DNA from 3 places in the Paenibacillus sp. FSL F4-0097 genome. Region 2 is predicted to be linked to each of the others. Evidence: riboswitches for the same ligand, from Rfam matches in the RefSeq annotation. Region 2 holds a riboswitch; each other region holds the start of a gene.
The links. Region 2 has a riboswitch for thiamine pyrophosphate ahead of thiC (phosphomethylpyrimidine synthase ThiC). Riboswitches for the same ligand answer to the same signal wherever they lie in the genome.

Region 1 (4,415 bases), 2.9 Mb from region 2:
CTCTTGGTATAGTGTTAATCCATCCACGCCTGCTTGAAGAAGCTCTTTATATTCGGCAGTCGATAGAGGATTTATCTCAATACTGACGGAGGAAAAAAATTCTCTAAGTACAACTACACAATCCTTAATATATGAGACAGGATTCTCCCGGCGCGATTCACCAGTCAAAATGAGGATATGCCGCAGACCTGTAGCTGCAATCTTCTCAGCCTCCCTGCGAACCTCCTCCAAGGACAGCTTTTTACGCGGAAAATCATAAATGGAGCTGAAGCTGCAGTAGGTACAATGATTCACACAAAAATCGGCAAGATACATCGGTGTGAACAGCTGCATCGAATAACCAAAATGTGCACGGGTCAGTCGCTGAGCAGCTTGCGCCATCTCCTCTAGCAGCGGCGTTGCTGCCGGAGAGAGCAATGCCAGCAAATCATTTTCGTTCAGCTTGTCTTTTCCAAGCGCCCGCTTAACGTCATCCTCCCGGAACTCCTTCCACAGCTGCTCATATGGATACTGCTCCAAGCGGGCCAGTGTGTCAAAAAAGCTCATGCTAATCCTCCCTCCTTTGGTGAACCTATCAAATTCAGTTCAGAAATCCAGTCAACGGTGACGAAGCAAAAGCAACTTCTTCTACAGGACCGAGTCCTGCCAAATAAGCTTTGCGGCCAGCGGATATCGCCTCGCGGAACGCTTCCGCCATGACGAGCGGATTACGTGCCGTTGCGACAGCCGTATTAAGCAGAACAGCAGCGGCCCCCATCTCCATTGCTTCCGCCGCTTCCGAGGGCTTGCCAATTCCGGCATCTACAATAATCGGCAAATTCACTTCTTCAATAAGAATACGCACAAGCTCCTTGGTGCGCAGGCCGCGATTCGTCCCGATCGGCGCACCAAGCGGCATCACAGCAGCAGCACCGGCATCTCTCAGACGTAAAGCAGCCGAAAGGTCCGGACTCATATATGGCAGTACTACAAAACCCTCCGCCGCTAGAATCTCTGTAGCTCGTATGGTCTCCAGATTATCTGGAAGCAGGTATTTCTGATCATTGATCACTTCGATCTTCACCCAGTTCCCCAGTCCCGCAGCTCTTGCTAATCTCGCAATACGGACTGCCTCCTCCGCTGTACGCGCTCCTGAGGTATTAGGCAGAAGAGTCATGTGGCCGGGAATGTGGTTCATGATATTTTCTGCTCCACCTTCCGGGTCCACTCGGCGAAGCGCTACAGTAATCACCTGAGAACCAGAGCTTGCGATCACTTCGGGGATCAGAGCATTCCGGCTATATTTTCCGGTTCCGATAAATAATCTACTAGTTAATTCGATGCCTCCAATATGTAACGGGTCATGCATGAAATTACCTCCCTTTGGTTCTTATAAATTTCTCAAAATTCTATACCGCTCCATCTCAACCCCCACCAACAAAGTGCACCAGTTCCAAACGATCATCCTCGCTCAGAGCAGTACTTTCATAATTCTCCTTACTGACAATTTCTCCATTCAGCTCAATGATCATCAGACGACCCGACCACTCAGGAAGACTGATCAAATCAGCTATAGTTTGAATACCACCAGAACACTCTGCGGATTTCCCGTTAATCAACAGTCTCATTCTGAATCACCCCCTTCGCCTATGCTTTTACCTCCCGGCTATGAATGAACCGCCTTATGAATAGCTTTGGCGGCCTCATAAGGATCATCCGCTCCGCAAATTCCGGACATCACAGCAATTCCTGCCGCGCCTTGCCTAATGATCTGCGCCGCATTAGCGGGACCAATTCCGCCAATCGCAATTACAGGAATAGAGCTAGTCTTCACCGTTTCTGCAAGCAGCTCTAACCCACGTGCGGGCAGCCCTAGCTTGCTCGCCGAGGGAAATACATGGCCAAACAAGCAATAATCAGCTCCCTGCTCTGAAGCATTCGCCGCTTCTTCCGGAGAATGAACCGATCTCCCCAGCCAAAGCTGAGGTGCAATTCGCCGGGCTGTAAGCGGGCTCAGACTGTGCCCAGCCAACTGAACACCCGCGGCACCAGCTGCCAATGCTACATCGATCCGGTCATTGATTATCAGTTTGGTAGCGGGTATACCGGCAGCCAACAGCTCCTGTGCCGCAGAGAGCAGTTCGCGTGCTGGACATTGCTTCTCTCTTAAGTGAATATAATCGACCCATGTCTGCACCGTGACAGCCAGTTCAACAAATTGTCTCAACAGCTGCTTGCCGTCTGATATTAGATGGATCTCAGCTTGTACCACTCGCGATCTCCTCTCTCTCACTTCCCTGTAGGCCAGTAAAAAACAAAAAAACTGCCCCCGTAAGGAAGGCAGTCAGAATCTGTATATAGACGGTACTACAAATAGCCCGACAACAGAAATTCGTTCTCCACTTCCCTACGCTGGTCTTAACCAGATCAGGTTCAAAGGGTCCGGAAATCCATTCCGTCTCAGCCAATCGGCACCCCTAGTGACATAAATATACAATTTTAAAATGCTAACGTGGTTTATAGTAACATATTTTTTTATTGAAATACACCCATTTATTCACATTAGCTGTACTAATCTAACCGTTTACTACCTCGCCACCATTTACATGAATAACCTGTCCAGTCACATAACTGGAATCGTCAGAGGCAAGATATACATAGGCTGGCGCCAGCTCCTCTGGTTGTCCAGGCCGTTTCATAGGCTGCGTGCCTCCAAACTCGCTAACCTGCTTCGCATCAAAGGTAGAGGGAATTAGCGGTGTCCAGATTGGACCTGGTGCTACACCGTTTACCCGTATGCCCTTCTCCGCCAGATTCGTGGACAAAGATCGTGTGAAACTCAGGATAGCTCCTTTAGTTGATGAATAGTCCAGCAGCTGCGGGCTTCCGCGATAAGCGGTAATTGAAGTTGTATTTATAATTGTAGATCCTGCTTTTAAATGAGGCATAGCTGCTTTTGTTAAATAGAACATCGCAAATATATTCGTACGGAAAGTACGCTCTAGCTGCTCGGAAGTAATATCCTCGATCTTAGCTTGCGGATGTTGCTCCGCCGCGTTATTGATGAGAATATCAAGCTTTCCTAAGCCCTCTACCGTCTGTTTAATAAGATCCTTACAGAATTTCTCGTCACCGATATCACCTGGAATTAGGATACATTTGCGGCCTTCCTGCTCGACCTGACGTTTAGTTTCCTCTGCATCTGAGTGTTCATTAAGATATGAAATGACCACATCAGCACCTTCTTTAGCAAAAAGCACAGCAACTGCACGCCCAATTCCGCTGTCTCCACCGGTAATCAACGCCGCCTTGTCTTGCAGTTTACCTGCTGCTTTATAATTTGCCGGCTCGTATTTGGGCAGCGGCGTCATTTCACTCTCAATCCCTGGCTGATGATGCTGCTCCTGTGGGGGTAAGGTTTTTGTAGCTTGTTTATTATTGCCTGACATCTTCCCTATCTCCTCTCGTTAAGTAAATTGATAGTTAACTGATCATCTTAGGATGGCACAACAATGCACGTTTATACGCTGGGTTTGTCATTTTCTTAAATCGCTTTACGAATCTTACTTACCACAATGCAAGTAGAAATAAACAACCGTGGATGTAAACTGCTGTAAGTGGAGAGGACTTCACTGCATACAAAAAGGCACAGCATCGCTGCTGTGCCTTGAATTGTTCACCCTAACTATTTCAAAGAAGAAACATGATTTTCTGCATTCACTCCATGTTCCAGTACCCACATAAAATAAAGAGCTTTAGCTGCTTTCTCCCGGGTCACTATGGCTTTAGGTTCTAGTTCTGTCCCATTGACCATTTGGCCTCTAGCAATCCCCACTTCAGATCTAATAAGCCCTAATTCATAAGCACTTTTCACTTTTGAAATTAAAAAAGGAGAAATGTCCGCCGTATCAACCAGCTGCTGCCAGGATACAAGTGGATAGTACATCGCTCCTCTAGCTCCTGGATCCAGATTGAAATCATAACCAGGATCTCCTGGCACTACTGCTGTGCCGTTATAATCAGTCATGTACTTAGGTTTATTAGCAAACTTTACTTGGTAAACATCATAGAGAATAGCACCCATCGTTTCACGTGACAGCTTACCTTTCGGATAATAGGCAAGATCTGATCTTTCCACTTTCATTAACTTAGAAATACTGCGTGTGAATTCAGCAACTGTCATCTCCGTATCTGGCTTAAAATTCCCTTGACGGTCTTTGCCCATTACTCCCAGCTGGATTAATTTTTCAATTTGATTGCGGTAATAAGCAGCTTCCCCGGTCGTCGTATCATTAGTTATTTCCGGAAAAACCTTATCCCAGTTGCCTGTTAGTGCCGCATGCTTAACGTTCCCTTTAAGATAAGCAGTAATGGAAGCAGCAGTAGAATCGCCAGTAGCACCTTTCTCTACAAGCTCCGTAACAATCATCCGCGAA
Region 2 (4,415 bases):
CATTGATACTACAATAGAATTATAAAATATTGAAAGCATATTTTTAATACTTTGGAGGTAATGATGAAGAAACCTGTCGCAACTGAAAAATTCGAGCTTGGCGTTTGTTATTATCCGGAGCACTGGCCAGAAAACATGTGGGAGGACGATTATCGCCGGATGCGTGAACTCGGCTTTACGATCATTCGGATGGGGGAGTTTGCTTGGTCTATTTTTGAACCCACAGAAGGGGAGTTTCAGTTCGGGCTCTTTGATCGGGCGATTGATCTAGCACATAAATATGGTCTTCAGGTTGTACTTGGTACTCCGACGGCAACGCCTCCAGCTTGGTTGACTGATAAATATCCAGAAGTATTAAATGTAACCTACGAAGGTGTTACACTTCAGCATGGCATGCGCCGCCATTATAATTACAGCAGTCCTAAATACCGGGAACTGTGTGCACGTATTGCAGAACAAATGGCTGAACATTACGGCAATCATCCGGGTGTAGTTGGCTGGCAAATTGATAATGAGCTCAACTGTGAGATCAGTGAATTTTATTCGGAGAGTGACCATAAGGCCTTCCGGGAATGGCTACAGCAGAAATATGTTACGCTTGAGCATTTGAACGAGGCATGGGGAGCTGTTTTTTGGAATCAAAGCTATAGTGACTGGTCTCAGGTCTATCTTCCACGTCCGACTCCAGTACCGAAGCAACCCAATCCTCATCAGGCATTGGATGAAAAACGGTTTATTTCGGACAATACAATTTCTTTTGCCAAAAACCAAGCGGATATCATTCGTAAACTTGCCCCTAAGCAATGGGTAACCACGAACGGTCTGTTCGGTCATCTCGATAGCCATGAAATGACGGATGAACTGCTGGATTTCTTCAGCTATGATTCCTATCCTCAGTTCTCTACTATTTTTTATGACCCGAATGAGCGGAATCCGCTGAATGATAGAGGCTGGGGACTGTCGTTATCTGTTGTTCGTTCGATATCCCCGAATTTCTGCATTATGGAGCAGCAGTCGGGCCCGGGTGGCTGGGTGAACCGGATGGATATGCCTTCTCCAAAGCCCGGGCAGATGCGGTTATGGACTTATCAGTCGATCGCTCATGGGGCAGATATGGTGTTATATTTCCGCTGGCGGACAGCTACGATGGGCAATGAAATTTATTGGCATGGAATCAATGACTATCATAATCAGCCTAACCGGAGAGTGCGGGAAGCGGGGCAGATCGGTCAGGAGCTGGCAGCAGCAGGTCAAGCGTTTATCGGTACTCATAATCAGGCTAACGTTGCTATTGTTCGTGATTATGACAATGAGTGGGATGGAGAATACGATGTTTGGCATGGCCCGTTTATGTGGAAGAGCAATAAGGAGTGGTACAAGGCTCTTCAGCGGAAGCATATCCCGAATGACGTGCTCTATTTGCGCAAAAAAACAACGCTGGAGGAGCTTGCAAGGTACGACGTGCTTATCTATCCTCACCCAGCGATTATGACAGATGAGACAGCGTCTCTGCTGGATGAATATGTTCAACAAGGCGGCAAACTGATCTTCGGCTGTAGAACTGGCTATAAGGATGAGCGCGGTCAATGTTATATGCGTCCTTTCCCAGGTACTGCTAAGGATCAATGCGGGATCACAGTTGAAGAATTCACAATGGTTAAGGGCAGTCGTCAGCCAACAACAATTAGCTGGTCGGGCGTGACCGAAGTCGTTACAGGAGCAGATGACTTTAATGATATTCTCAAAATAGAGGAAGCTTCGGTTGAAGTGATGGCGGTTTACGCCTCTGATTATTATGCGGGAAAACCGGCGGTAACTAAAAATCGTCGCGGCAAGGGTGAGGTTTGGTATTACGGAGCCGTATTTAATGAACAGGCAGCGGCTGAGATCATAAATTTAATTGATCTACAATCGCCAGCAGATTGGCTGGAGCTCCCAGAAGAGGTAGAGCTGCAAGTCCGTACCGGAGCTTCTTCCAGTTATGCTTTTTTGCTTAATTATAGTGAGACTCCTGTCACGATCCATCTTCGTGAGACCAAAACAGATTTACTGAGCGGCACAACATTGTCGGGCGAGGTGCTTCTGGAAGGATTTGGGGTATTGGTGTTAAACTAACGTATACATTGATCTCACATTTGAGTAGATTTGGATAATTCTCTCTTTTCGGTTATACTTTGAAGTAGCAATTATATAGTCACGGGAGCTTGGTGGGACCAGGCTGAGAGGATAGTTATAACTATCGACCGTCAAACCTGATCTGGATAATGCCAGCGGAGGAAATGGAGCTCTATTTCTATTTGTCTACTCTAAGGCCGCATCTTATACAGATGTGGCCTTTTCTATGTGTGGGGAGTAGACCGTCTCCGCTTGATCAAATCACCTTATAGGAGGAATTGAGATGACAAGCGAATTGAACAACGATCCAATCAATCTATCAGCTTTTCCAGCAAGTCAAAAAGTGTATGTAAAGGGTTCACGGCCTGATATACAGGTGCCTATGCGGGAGATCTCACTTAGTCCAACTGCGGGCATAGACGGCGAAGAGGAGAATGCCCCAATTCATGTCTATGACACAAGCGGGGCTTACACGGATGCTAATATTCATACTGATATTCGTCAGGGGTTAGAGCCCAATCGTCTAAGCTGGATTGAGGAACGAGGGGATGCGGAAGCGTACGAAGGAAGAACCGTGAAGCCTGAAGATAACGGGAATGCAACGGGAAAAGCTGTGGCGGAAGTGTTTCCAGCGCTCCATAGAAAACCTTTGCGAGCGAAAAAGGGGCGTAATGTCTCTCAAATGCATTATGCACGCAAAGGGATTATTACTTCGGAAATGGAATACGTTGCGATTCGTGAGAATGTGGCACCGGAATTTGTAAGAGATGAAGTAGCCCGCGGCCGCGCCATCATCCCATCGAATATCAATCATCCAGAGAGTGAACCGATGATTATTGGACGCAATTTTTTAGTGAAGATCAATGCCAATATAGGAAATTCCGCAGTATCCTCCTCCATAGAGGAAGAGGTAGAGAAGATGAGATGGGCCACCCGCTGGGGTGCAGATAATATAATGGATCTCTCCACAGGTAAAAACATCCATACGACACGCGAGTGGATCATCCGTAATTCTCCTGTTCCTATTGGCACGGTGCCTATCTATCAAGCGTTGGAAAAAGTGAATGGGAAAGCGGAAGATTTAACGTGGGAAGTGTACCGTGATACGCTCATTGAGCAAGCGGAGCAAGGGGTTGATTATTTTACCATTCATGCGGGGGTTCTGCTTCGTTATATCCCGTTGACGGCACAACGTATGACTGGCATTGTTTCAAGAGGTGGTTCCATTATGGCGGCATGGTGTCTTGCGCATCATCAAGAGAACTTTTTATATACACATTTTGAAGAGATATGTGAAATCATGAAGCTGTACGATGTTTCTTTTTCCCTAGGCGATGGATTACGTCCGGGTTCGATTGCTGATGCGAATGATGAAGCACAATTTGCCGAGTTAGAGACGTTAGGTGAATTAACAGCTATAGCTTGGAGTCATGATGTACAGGTGATGGTAGAGGGTCCAGGACATGTGCCGATGCACTTGATTAAAGAGAATATGGATAAGCAACTTGAAACCTGTAACGAAGCCCCTTTTTATACATTAGGTCCACTGACTACAGATATTGCGCCTGGTTATGATCATATTACCTCTGCTATAGGTGCAGCGATGATTGGTTGGTTCGGTACAGCAATGTTGTGTTACGTAACTCCGAAGGAGCATCTTGGCCTGCCTAATAAGGAAGATGTACGTGTAGGGGTCATTACTTATAAAATAGCGGCTCATGCCGCAGATTTGGCGAAAGGGCATAAAGGAGCACAAGACCGGGATAATGCTCTTTCGAAAGCCCGTTTTGAATTTCGTTGGCGTGATCAATTTCATTTATCGTTAGATCCTGAGCGAGCGCTAGAATATCATGATGAGACATTGCCTGCGGAAGGCGCTAAAACAGCTCATTTTTGTTCCATGTGCGGGCCGAAATTTTGCAGTATGAAGATCTCTCATAATATCCGTAATACGACGAGAATTGAATCAGGAATGCAAGAGAAGGCGCAAGAGTTTCTCCAAGGCGGGAGCCTCATTTATAGATAACTTTTTCTGCTAAAAAGAAATATCTAAAAGAAGTCGTCATTGGCGGCTTCTTCTTTTATACTTTGAATAGATAGGAGTTGATGAAATGGAAGCGATTCGCTCAGAGGAAGCCATTTTAGAGGATTTAAGTAATAGTTTCTATCATTTTTTTGGATTGAAAGTCCTTCATGCTACCCCAATAAAACGTGGCTGGTTAAATCTTAAATGGAAAATCATAACGGATTCAGGACCATTTCTACTTAAACAATACAACAAAAAAAGATATAAATTGTAT
Region 3 (4,415 bases), 3.3 Mb from region 2:
AAAGATTGATCGCCAGCATTCATCAGCGGCAGCAGAATCTCAAGACTTTTTTTCTCAATCTCCTTGTCGAGCGGTGAAGTTGCATCTTCATGTGCAACCAGTAAATCCAGGGCTTGTTCAGGATTCTGCTCCACAAATTCCTGTCCTTTTGTAATGGCATTTAGAAATTTTTTAAAGTAGGCTTCAGAATTTTGCAATCCTTGTTCGCTGGCCACCAGCACAAGCTCATAATAGTCAGGCACTCCGTAATCCGTTGGATTAAGCGAAGTGACCGGATGTCCCTCTTTTTCAAGGATTAGTTGTTCATGGTTGATGAACCCGCCCATTATTGCGTCTACTTGTCCAGTAGAGATCGCAGGGATGAGGTCAAAACCTACGTCAATCAGCTTGGCGGATGAAGGATCGCCTCCATCACTCTGGATCATTGTCCGAATCATCGCTTCATAGAGCGGAATGGAGGAATAGCCGATTTGTTTTCCCGCGAGCTCTTTTGGACTATGAATACTGCCAGCCTGAGGAACCATCAGATGATTCAGTGGATGCCGCACGATTGCTGCAATCGAACGTACAGGGATTTTCTCGCCGCGTGCCATAAGTACCTGAGGCTGATAACTGAGCGCTAGATCAATTTGATTCGCTGCAACAAGCTTTAGGGAATCATTGCTGTCTGCAGGCATTTTGATCTCGACATCCAAACCTTCCTCTTGGAAAAAACCTTGCTGTTGCGCAGCGTATAGAAAGGAATGAACGGCATTGGGATACCAATCAAGCATAATCGTCAGCTTGTGTGACTGCTTATTTTCGGTATTGGAGGGATCGGTTTGGGAGTTGTTATTTATCTTGTCTGCCTTCCCGCAGCTGCTTAAGAGCAAAAGTGTGCATACTAGAAATACAGAAATAAGTCCTCGTTGTGGGGATTTTAAATGATTCATTGGTTTGATCCTCTTTTCTTTAAAAATAATTGTTCGAGTAAAGCTATCGCCAGAAAAAGCACCACACCAAGCGCGGACAGCAGAAATACAGCCGCGAACATTTCATCGCTCTGCATATTTCCGGCCATTCTGCGGCTGAAGTAACCGAGTCCTTTACTGCCGCCGAGCCATTCCCCGATAGTAGCTCCGATGACGCAGTATACAATGGACAGCTTTAAGCCAGAGAAAAAAGCAGGCAACGCCAGTGGAATTTGGGTTTTGACAAGCAGCTGCCAGCGGTTTGCACCAAATGTTAATAATAAGTCCTTGTAAGTCTGGCCACTTGTACGAAGTCCATCATATGTACTCACTACGACTGGAAAAAAAGCCGTCAAAAACACCACAGCCACTTTGCTCCACAGCGAATATCCGAACCACATAATAAAAATGGGGGATAGCGCAATTAATGGGATCGTCTGGCTAATGATAAGAAAGGGATAGATGGCCTTTTCTATGGGGCGATACAGGAACATTCCAGTGCCCAGCAATACACCACAAATAACAGAAAGGACAAAACCCACCAGTATCTCCTGTAACGTCGCCAATAAATGCTGTCCAAATAATAATTGCCTGTGCTCGATCAATGCGATTCCAATAGAGGAAGGTGCAGGGAGAATAAAGGCTGGAATCATGTGAAGGCGAACAGCTGACTCCCAGATTACAAGAATGAGCAGTACCAGAAGAAGGAAGGGACCATAGTTGTCTAGATGTTTTTTAAAAGGTATAGGTCGCATGTAATCTCCGCTCCAGCTCTGCACGCAGTGCTATAAACCGGGGTTCGTAGTTCATCTTATAATGTCTTGGCCTTGGTAAATCCACAACGATCTCCTGTAATTCGCTGTGCGCACCGCCAGATAATAAATAAATCCGGTCACTGAGCAATAGTGCTTCCTCCAGATCATGAGTGATGAGCATAATCGTCTGATTCAATTCACCCCATAACTCCAACAGCCAACGGTGTATCTCGCGTTTGGTCATGGCATCGAGAGCGCCAAAGGGCTCATCCAGCAGCATAAGACCACTTCCGCCTCCAGCCACTAAGGTGCGCAGAAATGCGACTCGCTGTTTCATTCCACCCGAAAGTTCATGGGGATAAGCCTTCTCTACATCTGCTAAGCCGAAGCGGGTCAACATTTCCCGAATCTGAGTGATCGTTTCTTGTTTATTGAATCTGGGCTTGATCTCCCAAGGCAAAAGGCAGTTGTCGAGCACTGTCCTCCAAGGCAGCAATAAATCCTGCTGAGGCATATAAGCGATCTGGCCTAAACGACTAGCGGTTGACGGGTGCGTAGAGAGTTTTATTTTTCCGTGAGTAGGTTCGAGTAAACCGGCAATCGTTTTGAAAAATGTACTTTTCCCGCATCCGCTAGCACCTACTACGGAGACGAATTCCCCTTGCCTGATATCCATGGATAGATCTGCGAATACAGGGGGTTGCTCAGATTCCGGAAAAGAGTAGGTTAGGCCTTGAATAGATAAAATGGTCGTGATGATCAAACCTCCTAAAATTTTTGTGGAGCGCCTAAACAAATAAAAACCCATCCATTTCCAGAGGAAATGAATGGGTCAAAAAGTTCATTCTGCATAATAACACTTAACATGCTTGATGAAAATTCTGCTCCACTTCCCTCCGCTGGTATGATCCAGATCAGGTTCCAAGGGTCCGGAGCTTGAAGCTCCGTCTCAGTCGGCCGACTCCCCTAGTGAAATAACAGGTCCATATTAATTTGTTAATAAATATACCATATCTTTCTGAGAAGTAAAGAGAGAAAGAAGTGAAGGATTAATCCAAGATTGGGTAAGATATAGGTAGGAATCTAGTTAATATTATAATTCCGATGTATATAATCGGAAAAAAGTATTGACGATCATGTGATGGCAGTGTACTATTCAATTTACCGGAAAAAATCCGGGTAGAGAGAGGGGATTTAATAATGAAAAAATGGAGTTTAACTATTATATTGGCGTTAACCGTGGTCCTTATAGCGGCTTGCGGCAATAATTCGAATACCAATACGGCTGCTGAACCTACAGCTGGAACGAATGGTGGAGCAGCATCTTCAGCGCAAAACAGTTTGGAGGCTGTGAAAGCCAGCGGCAAATTGCGGATAGGTACAGAAGGGACTTATGCGCCTTTTACTTATCATGACACTGCGGGGAAATTGACTGGTTTTGACGTGGAAATTGCTGAAGAAGTAGCAAAACGTTTAGGTGTTAAAGCTGAATTTTTTGAAACTCAGTGGGATGGTATTTTCGCTGGAATGGATGCGAAACGGTTTGATGTAATCTTTAATGAAGTTTCCATTAACGAAGATCGCAAAGTGAAATATGATTTCTCTGAACCCTATATCGTATCCAAAGCAGTATTGATCGTGAGCGAAGACAATGAGGATATTAAGACCTTTGCCGATCTTAAGGGTAAAAAAGCCGGACAATCCCTGACAAGTAACTTATCCGACATCGCTCGTGAGAACGGTGCTGAAATCGTAGCTACGGACGGTTTCAATCAAGCGATGGATCTGCTGACTTCGGGACGTATTGATGCAACTGTGAATGATGGCTTGTCTTATCTGGATCTAAAAAAACAAAAACCAGATGCAAAAATTAAAGTGGTTGATGAGATTCCTGAAGGATCACAAAGTGCCGCAGTATTCCTGAAAGGCAATGATGAGCTGGTGAAAGCGGTCAGTGATGCGATTACAGAGATGAAGAGTGATGGAACGTACTTGAAAATTTCCGAGAAATACTTTGGAGCTGACGTTTCAAAATAATACAAGGCTAGCAAGGCTAATTAAGCCTGGAAGCTAAAAAGGATGTCTGAATAATGGATGACCGCAAAATACAAATTTTCTTAGACACACTGCTACCCCTGCTAAAAGCCGGGGTGGCTTTTACCATTCCGTTGGCGCTACTTTCCTTTGTGCTTGGATTGATTTTGGCGATCCTAACCGCGCTGGCACGTCTTTCACCGTGGGTAATTCCGAAGCTAATCGCCCGTTTTTATGTGTGGGTTATTCGAGGAACCCCATTGTTAGTGCAGCTATTTATTATATTTTATGGTTTGCCGGCTGTTGGTATTGTACTCGACCCCTTCATTGCCGCCACCATTGGATTTACTCTTAGCGTAGGGGCTTATTCATCGGAAATCGTACGCGCTGCTATCCTGTCGATACATAAAGGCCAATGGGAAGCTGCCTTCTCAGTCGGGATGACTCGTGGGCAGGCTCTGCGCCGCGTAATTCTGCCACAAGCTGCGCGCGTTTCTGTACCGCCGTTATCCAATTCCTTTATTAGCTTGGTTAAAGATACTTCGCTTGCAGCGATCATCACCTATACGGAGATGTTTAGAACCGCACAGCAGGTAGCCTCTACCACTTATGAGCCTCTGCTGGTATACTCCGAAGCAGGATTGTTTTATTTAGTGTTCTGTTCTGTGCTGTCGGC

Region 1: linked by a shared signal. The riboswitch ahead of MHH86_RS09675 (thiamine phosphate synthase) and the one ahead of thiC (phosphomethylpyrimidine synthase ThiC) in region 2 are both predicted to bind thiamine pyrophosphate.
Region 3: linked by a shared signal. The riboswitch ahead of MHH86_RS13105 (ABC transporter ATP-binding protein) and the one ahead of thiC (phosphomethylpyrimidine synthase ThiC) in region 2 are both predicted to bind thiamine pyrophosphate.

The regions. Positions count from the first base shown of each region.
Region 1 covers NZ_CP151965.1:2,179,971-2,184,385, reverse strand. Annotated here, with positions in the region: gene thiH (2-iminoacetate synthase ThiH) at 1-546, opposite strand, end outside; gene MHH86_RS09685 (thiazole synthase) at 581-1,348, opposite strand; gene thiS (sulfur carrier protein ThiS) at 1,404-1,607, opposite strand; gene MHH86_RS09675 (thiamine phosphate synthase) at 1,646-2,251, opposite strand; TPP riboswitch at 2,367-2,468, opposite strand; gene MHH86_RS09670 (SDR family oxidoreductase) at 2,556-3,428, opposite strand; gene MHH86_RS09665 (GDSL-type esterase/lipase family protein) at 3,665-4,415, opposite strand, start outside.
Region 2 covers NZ_CP151965.1:6,192,752-6,197,166, reverse strand. Annotated here, with positions in the region: gene MHH86_RS27780 (beta-galactosidase) at 64-2,115, shown strand; TPP riboswitch at 2,187-2,295, shown strand; gene thiC (phosphomethylpyrimidine synthase ThiC) at 2,399-4,141, shown strand; gene MHH86_RS27770 (phosphotransferase) at 4,227-4,415, shown strand, end outside.
Region 3 covers NZ_CP151965.1:2,931,781-2,936,195, forward strand. Annotated here, with positions in the region: gene MHH86_RS13095 (ABC transporter substrate-binding protein) at 1-932, opposite strand, end outside; gene MHH86_RS13100 (ABC transporter permease) at 929-1,705, opposite strand; gene MHH86_RS13105 (ABC transporter ATP-binding protein) at 1,686-2,468, opposite strand; TPP riboswitch at 2,580-2,683, opposite strand; gene MHH86_RS13110 (amino acid ABC transporter substrate-binding protein) at 2,906-3,742, shown strand; gene MHH86_RS13115 (amino acid ABC transporter permease) at 3,796-4,415, shown strand, end outside.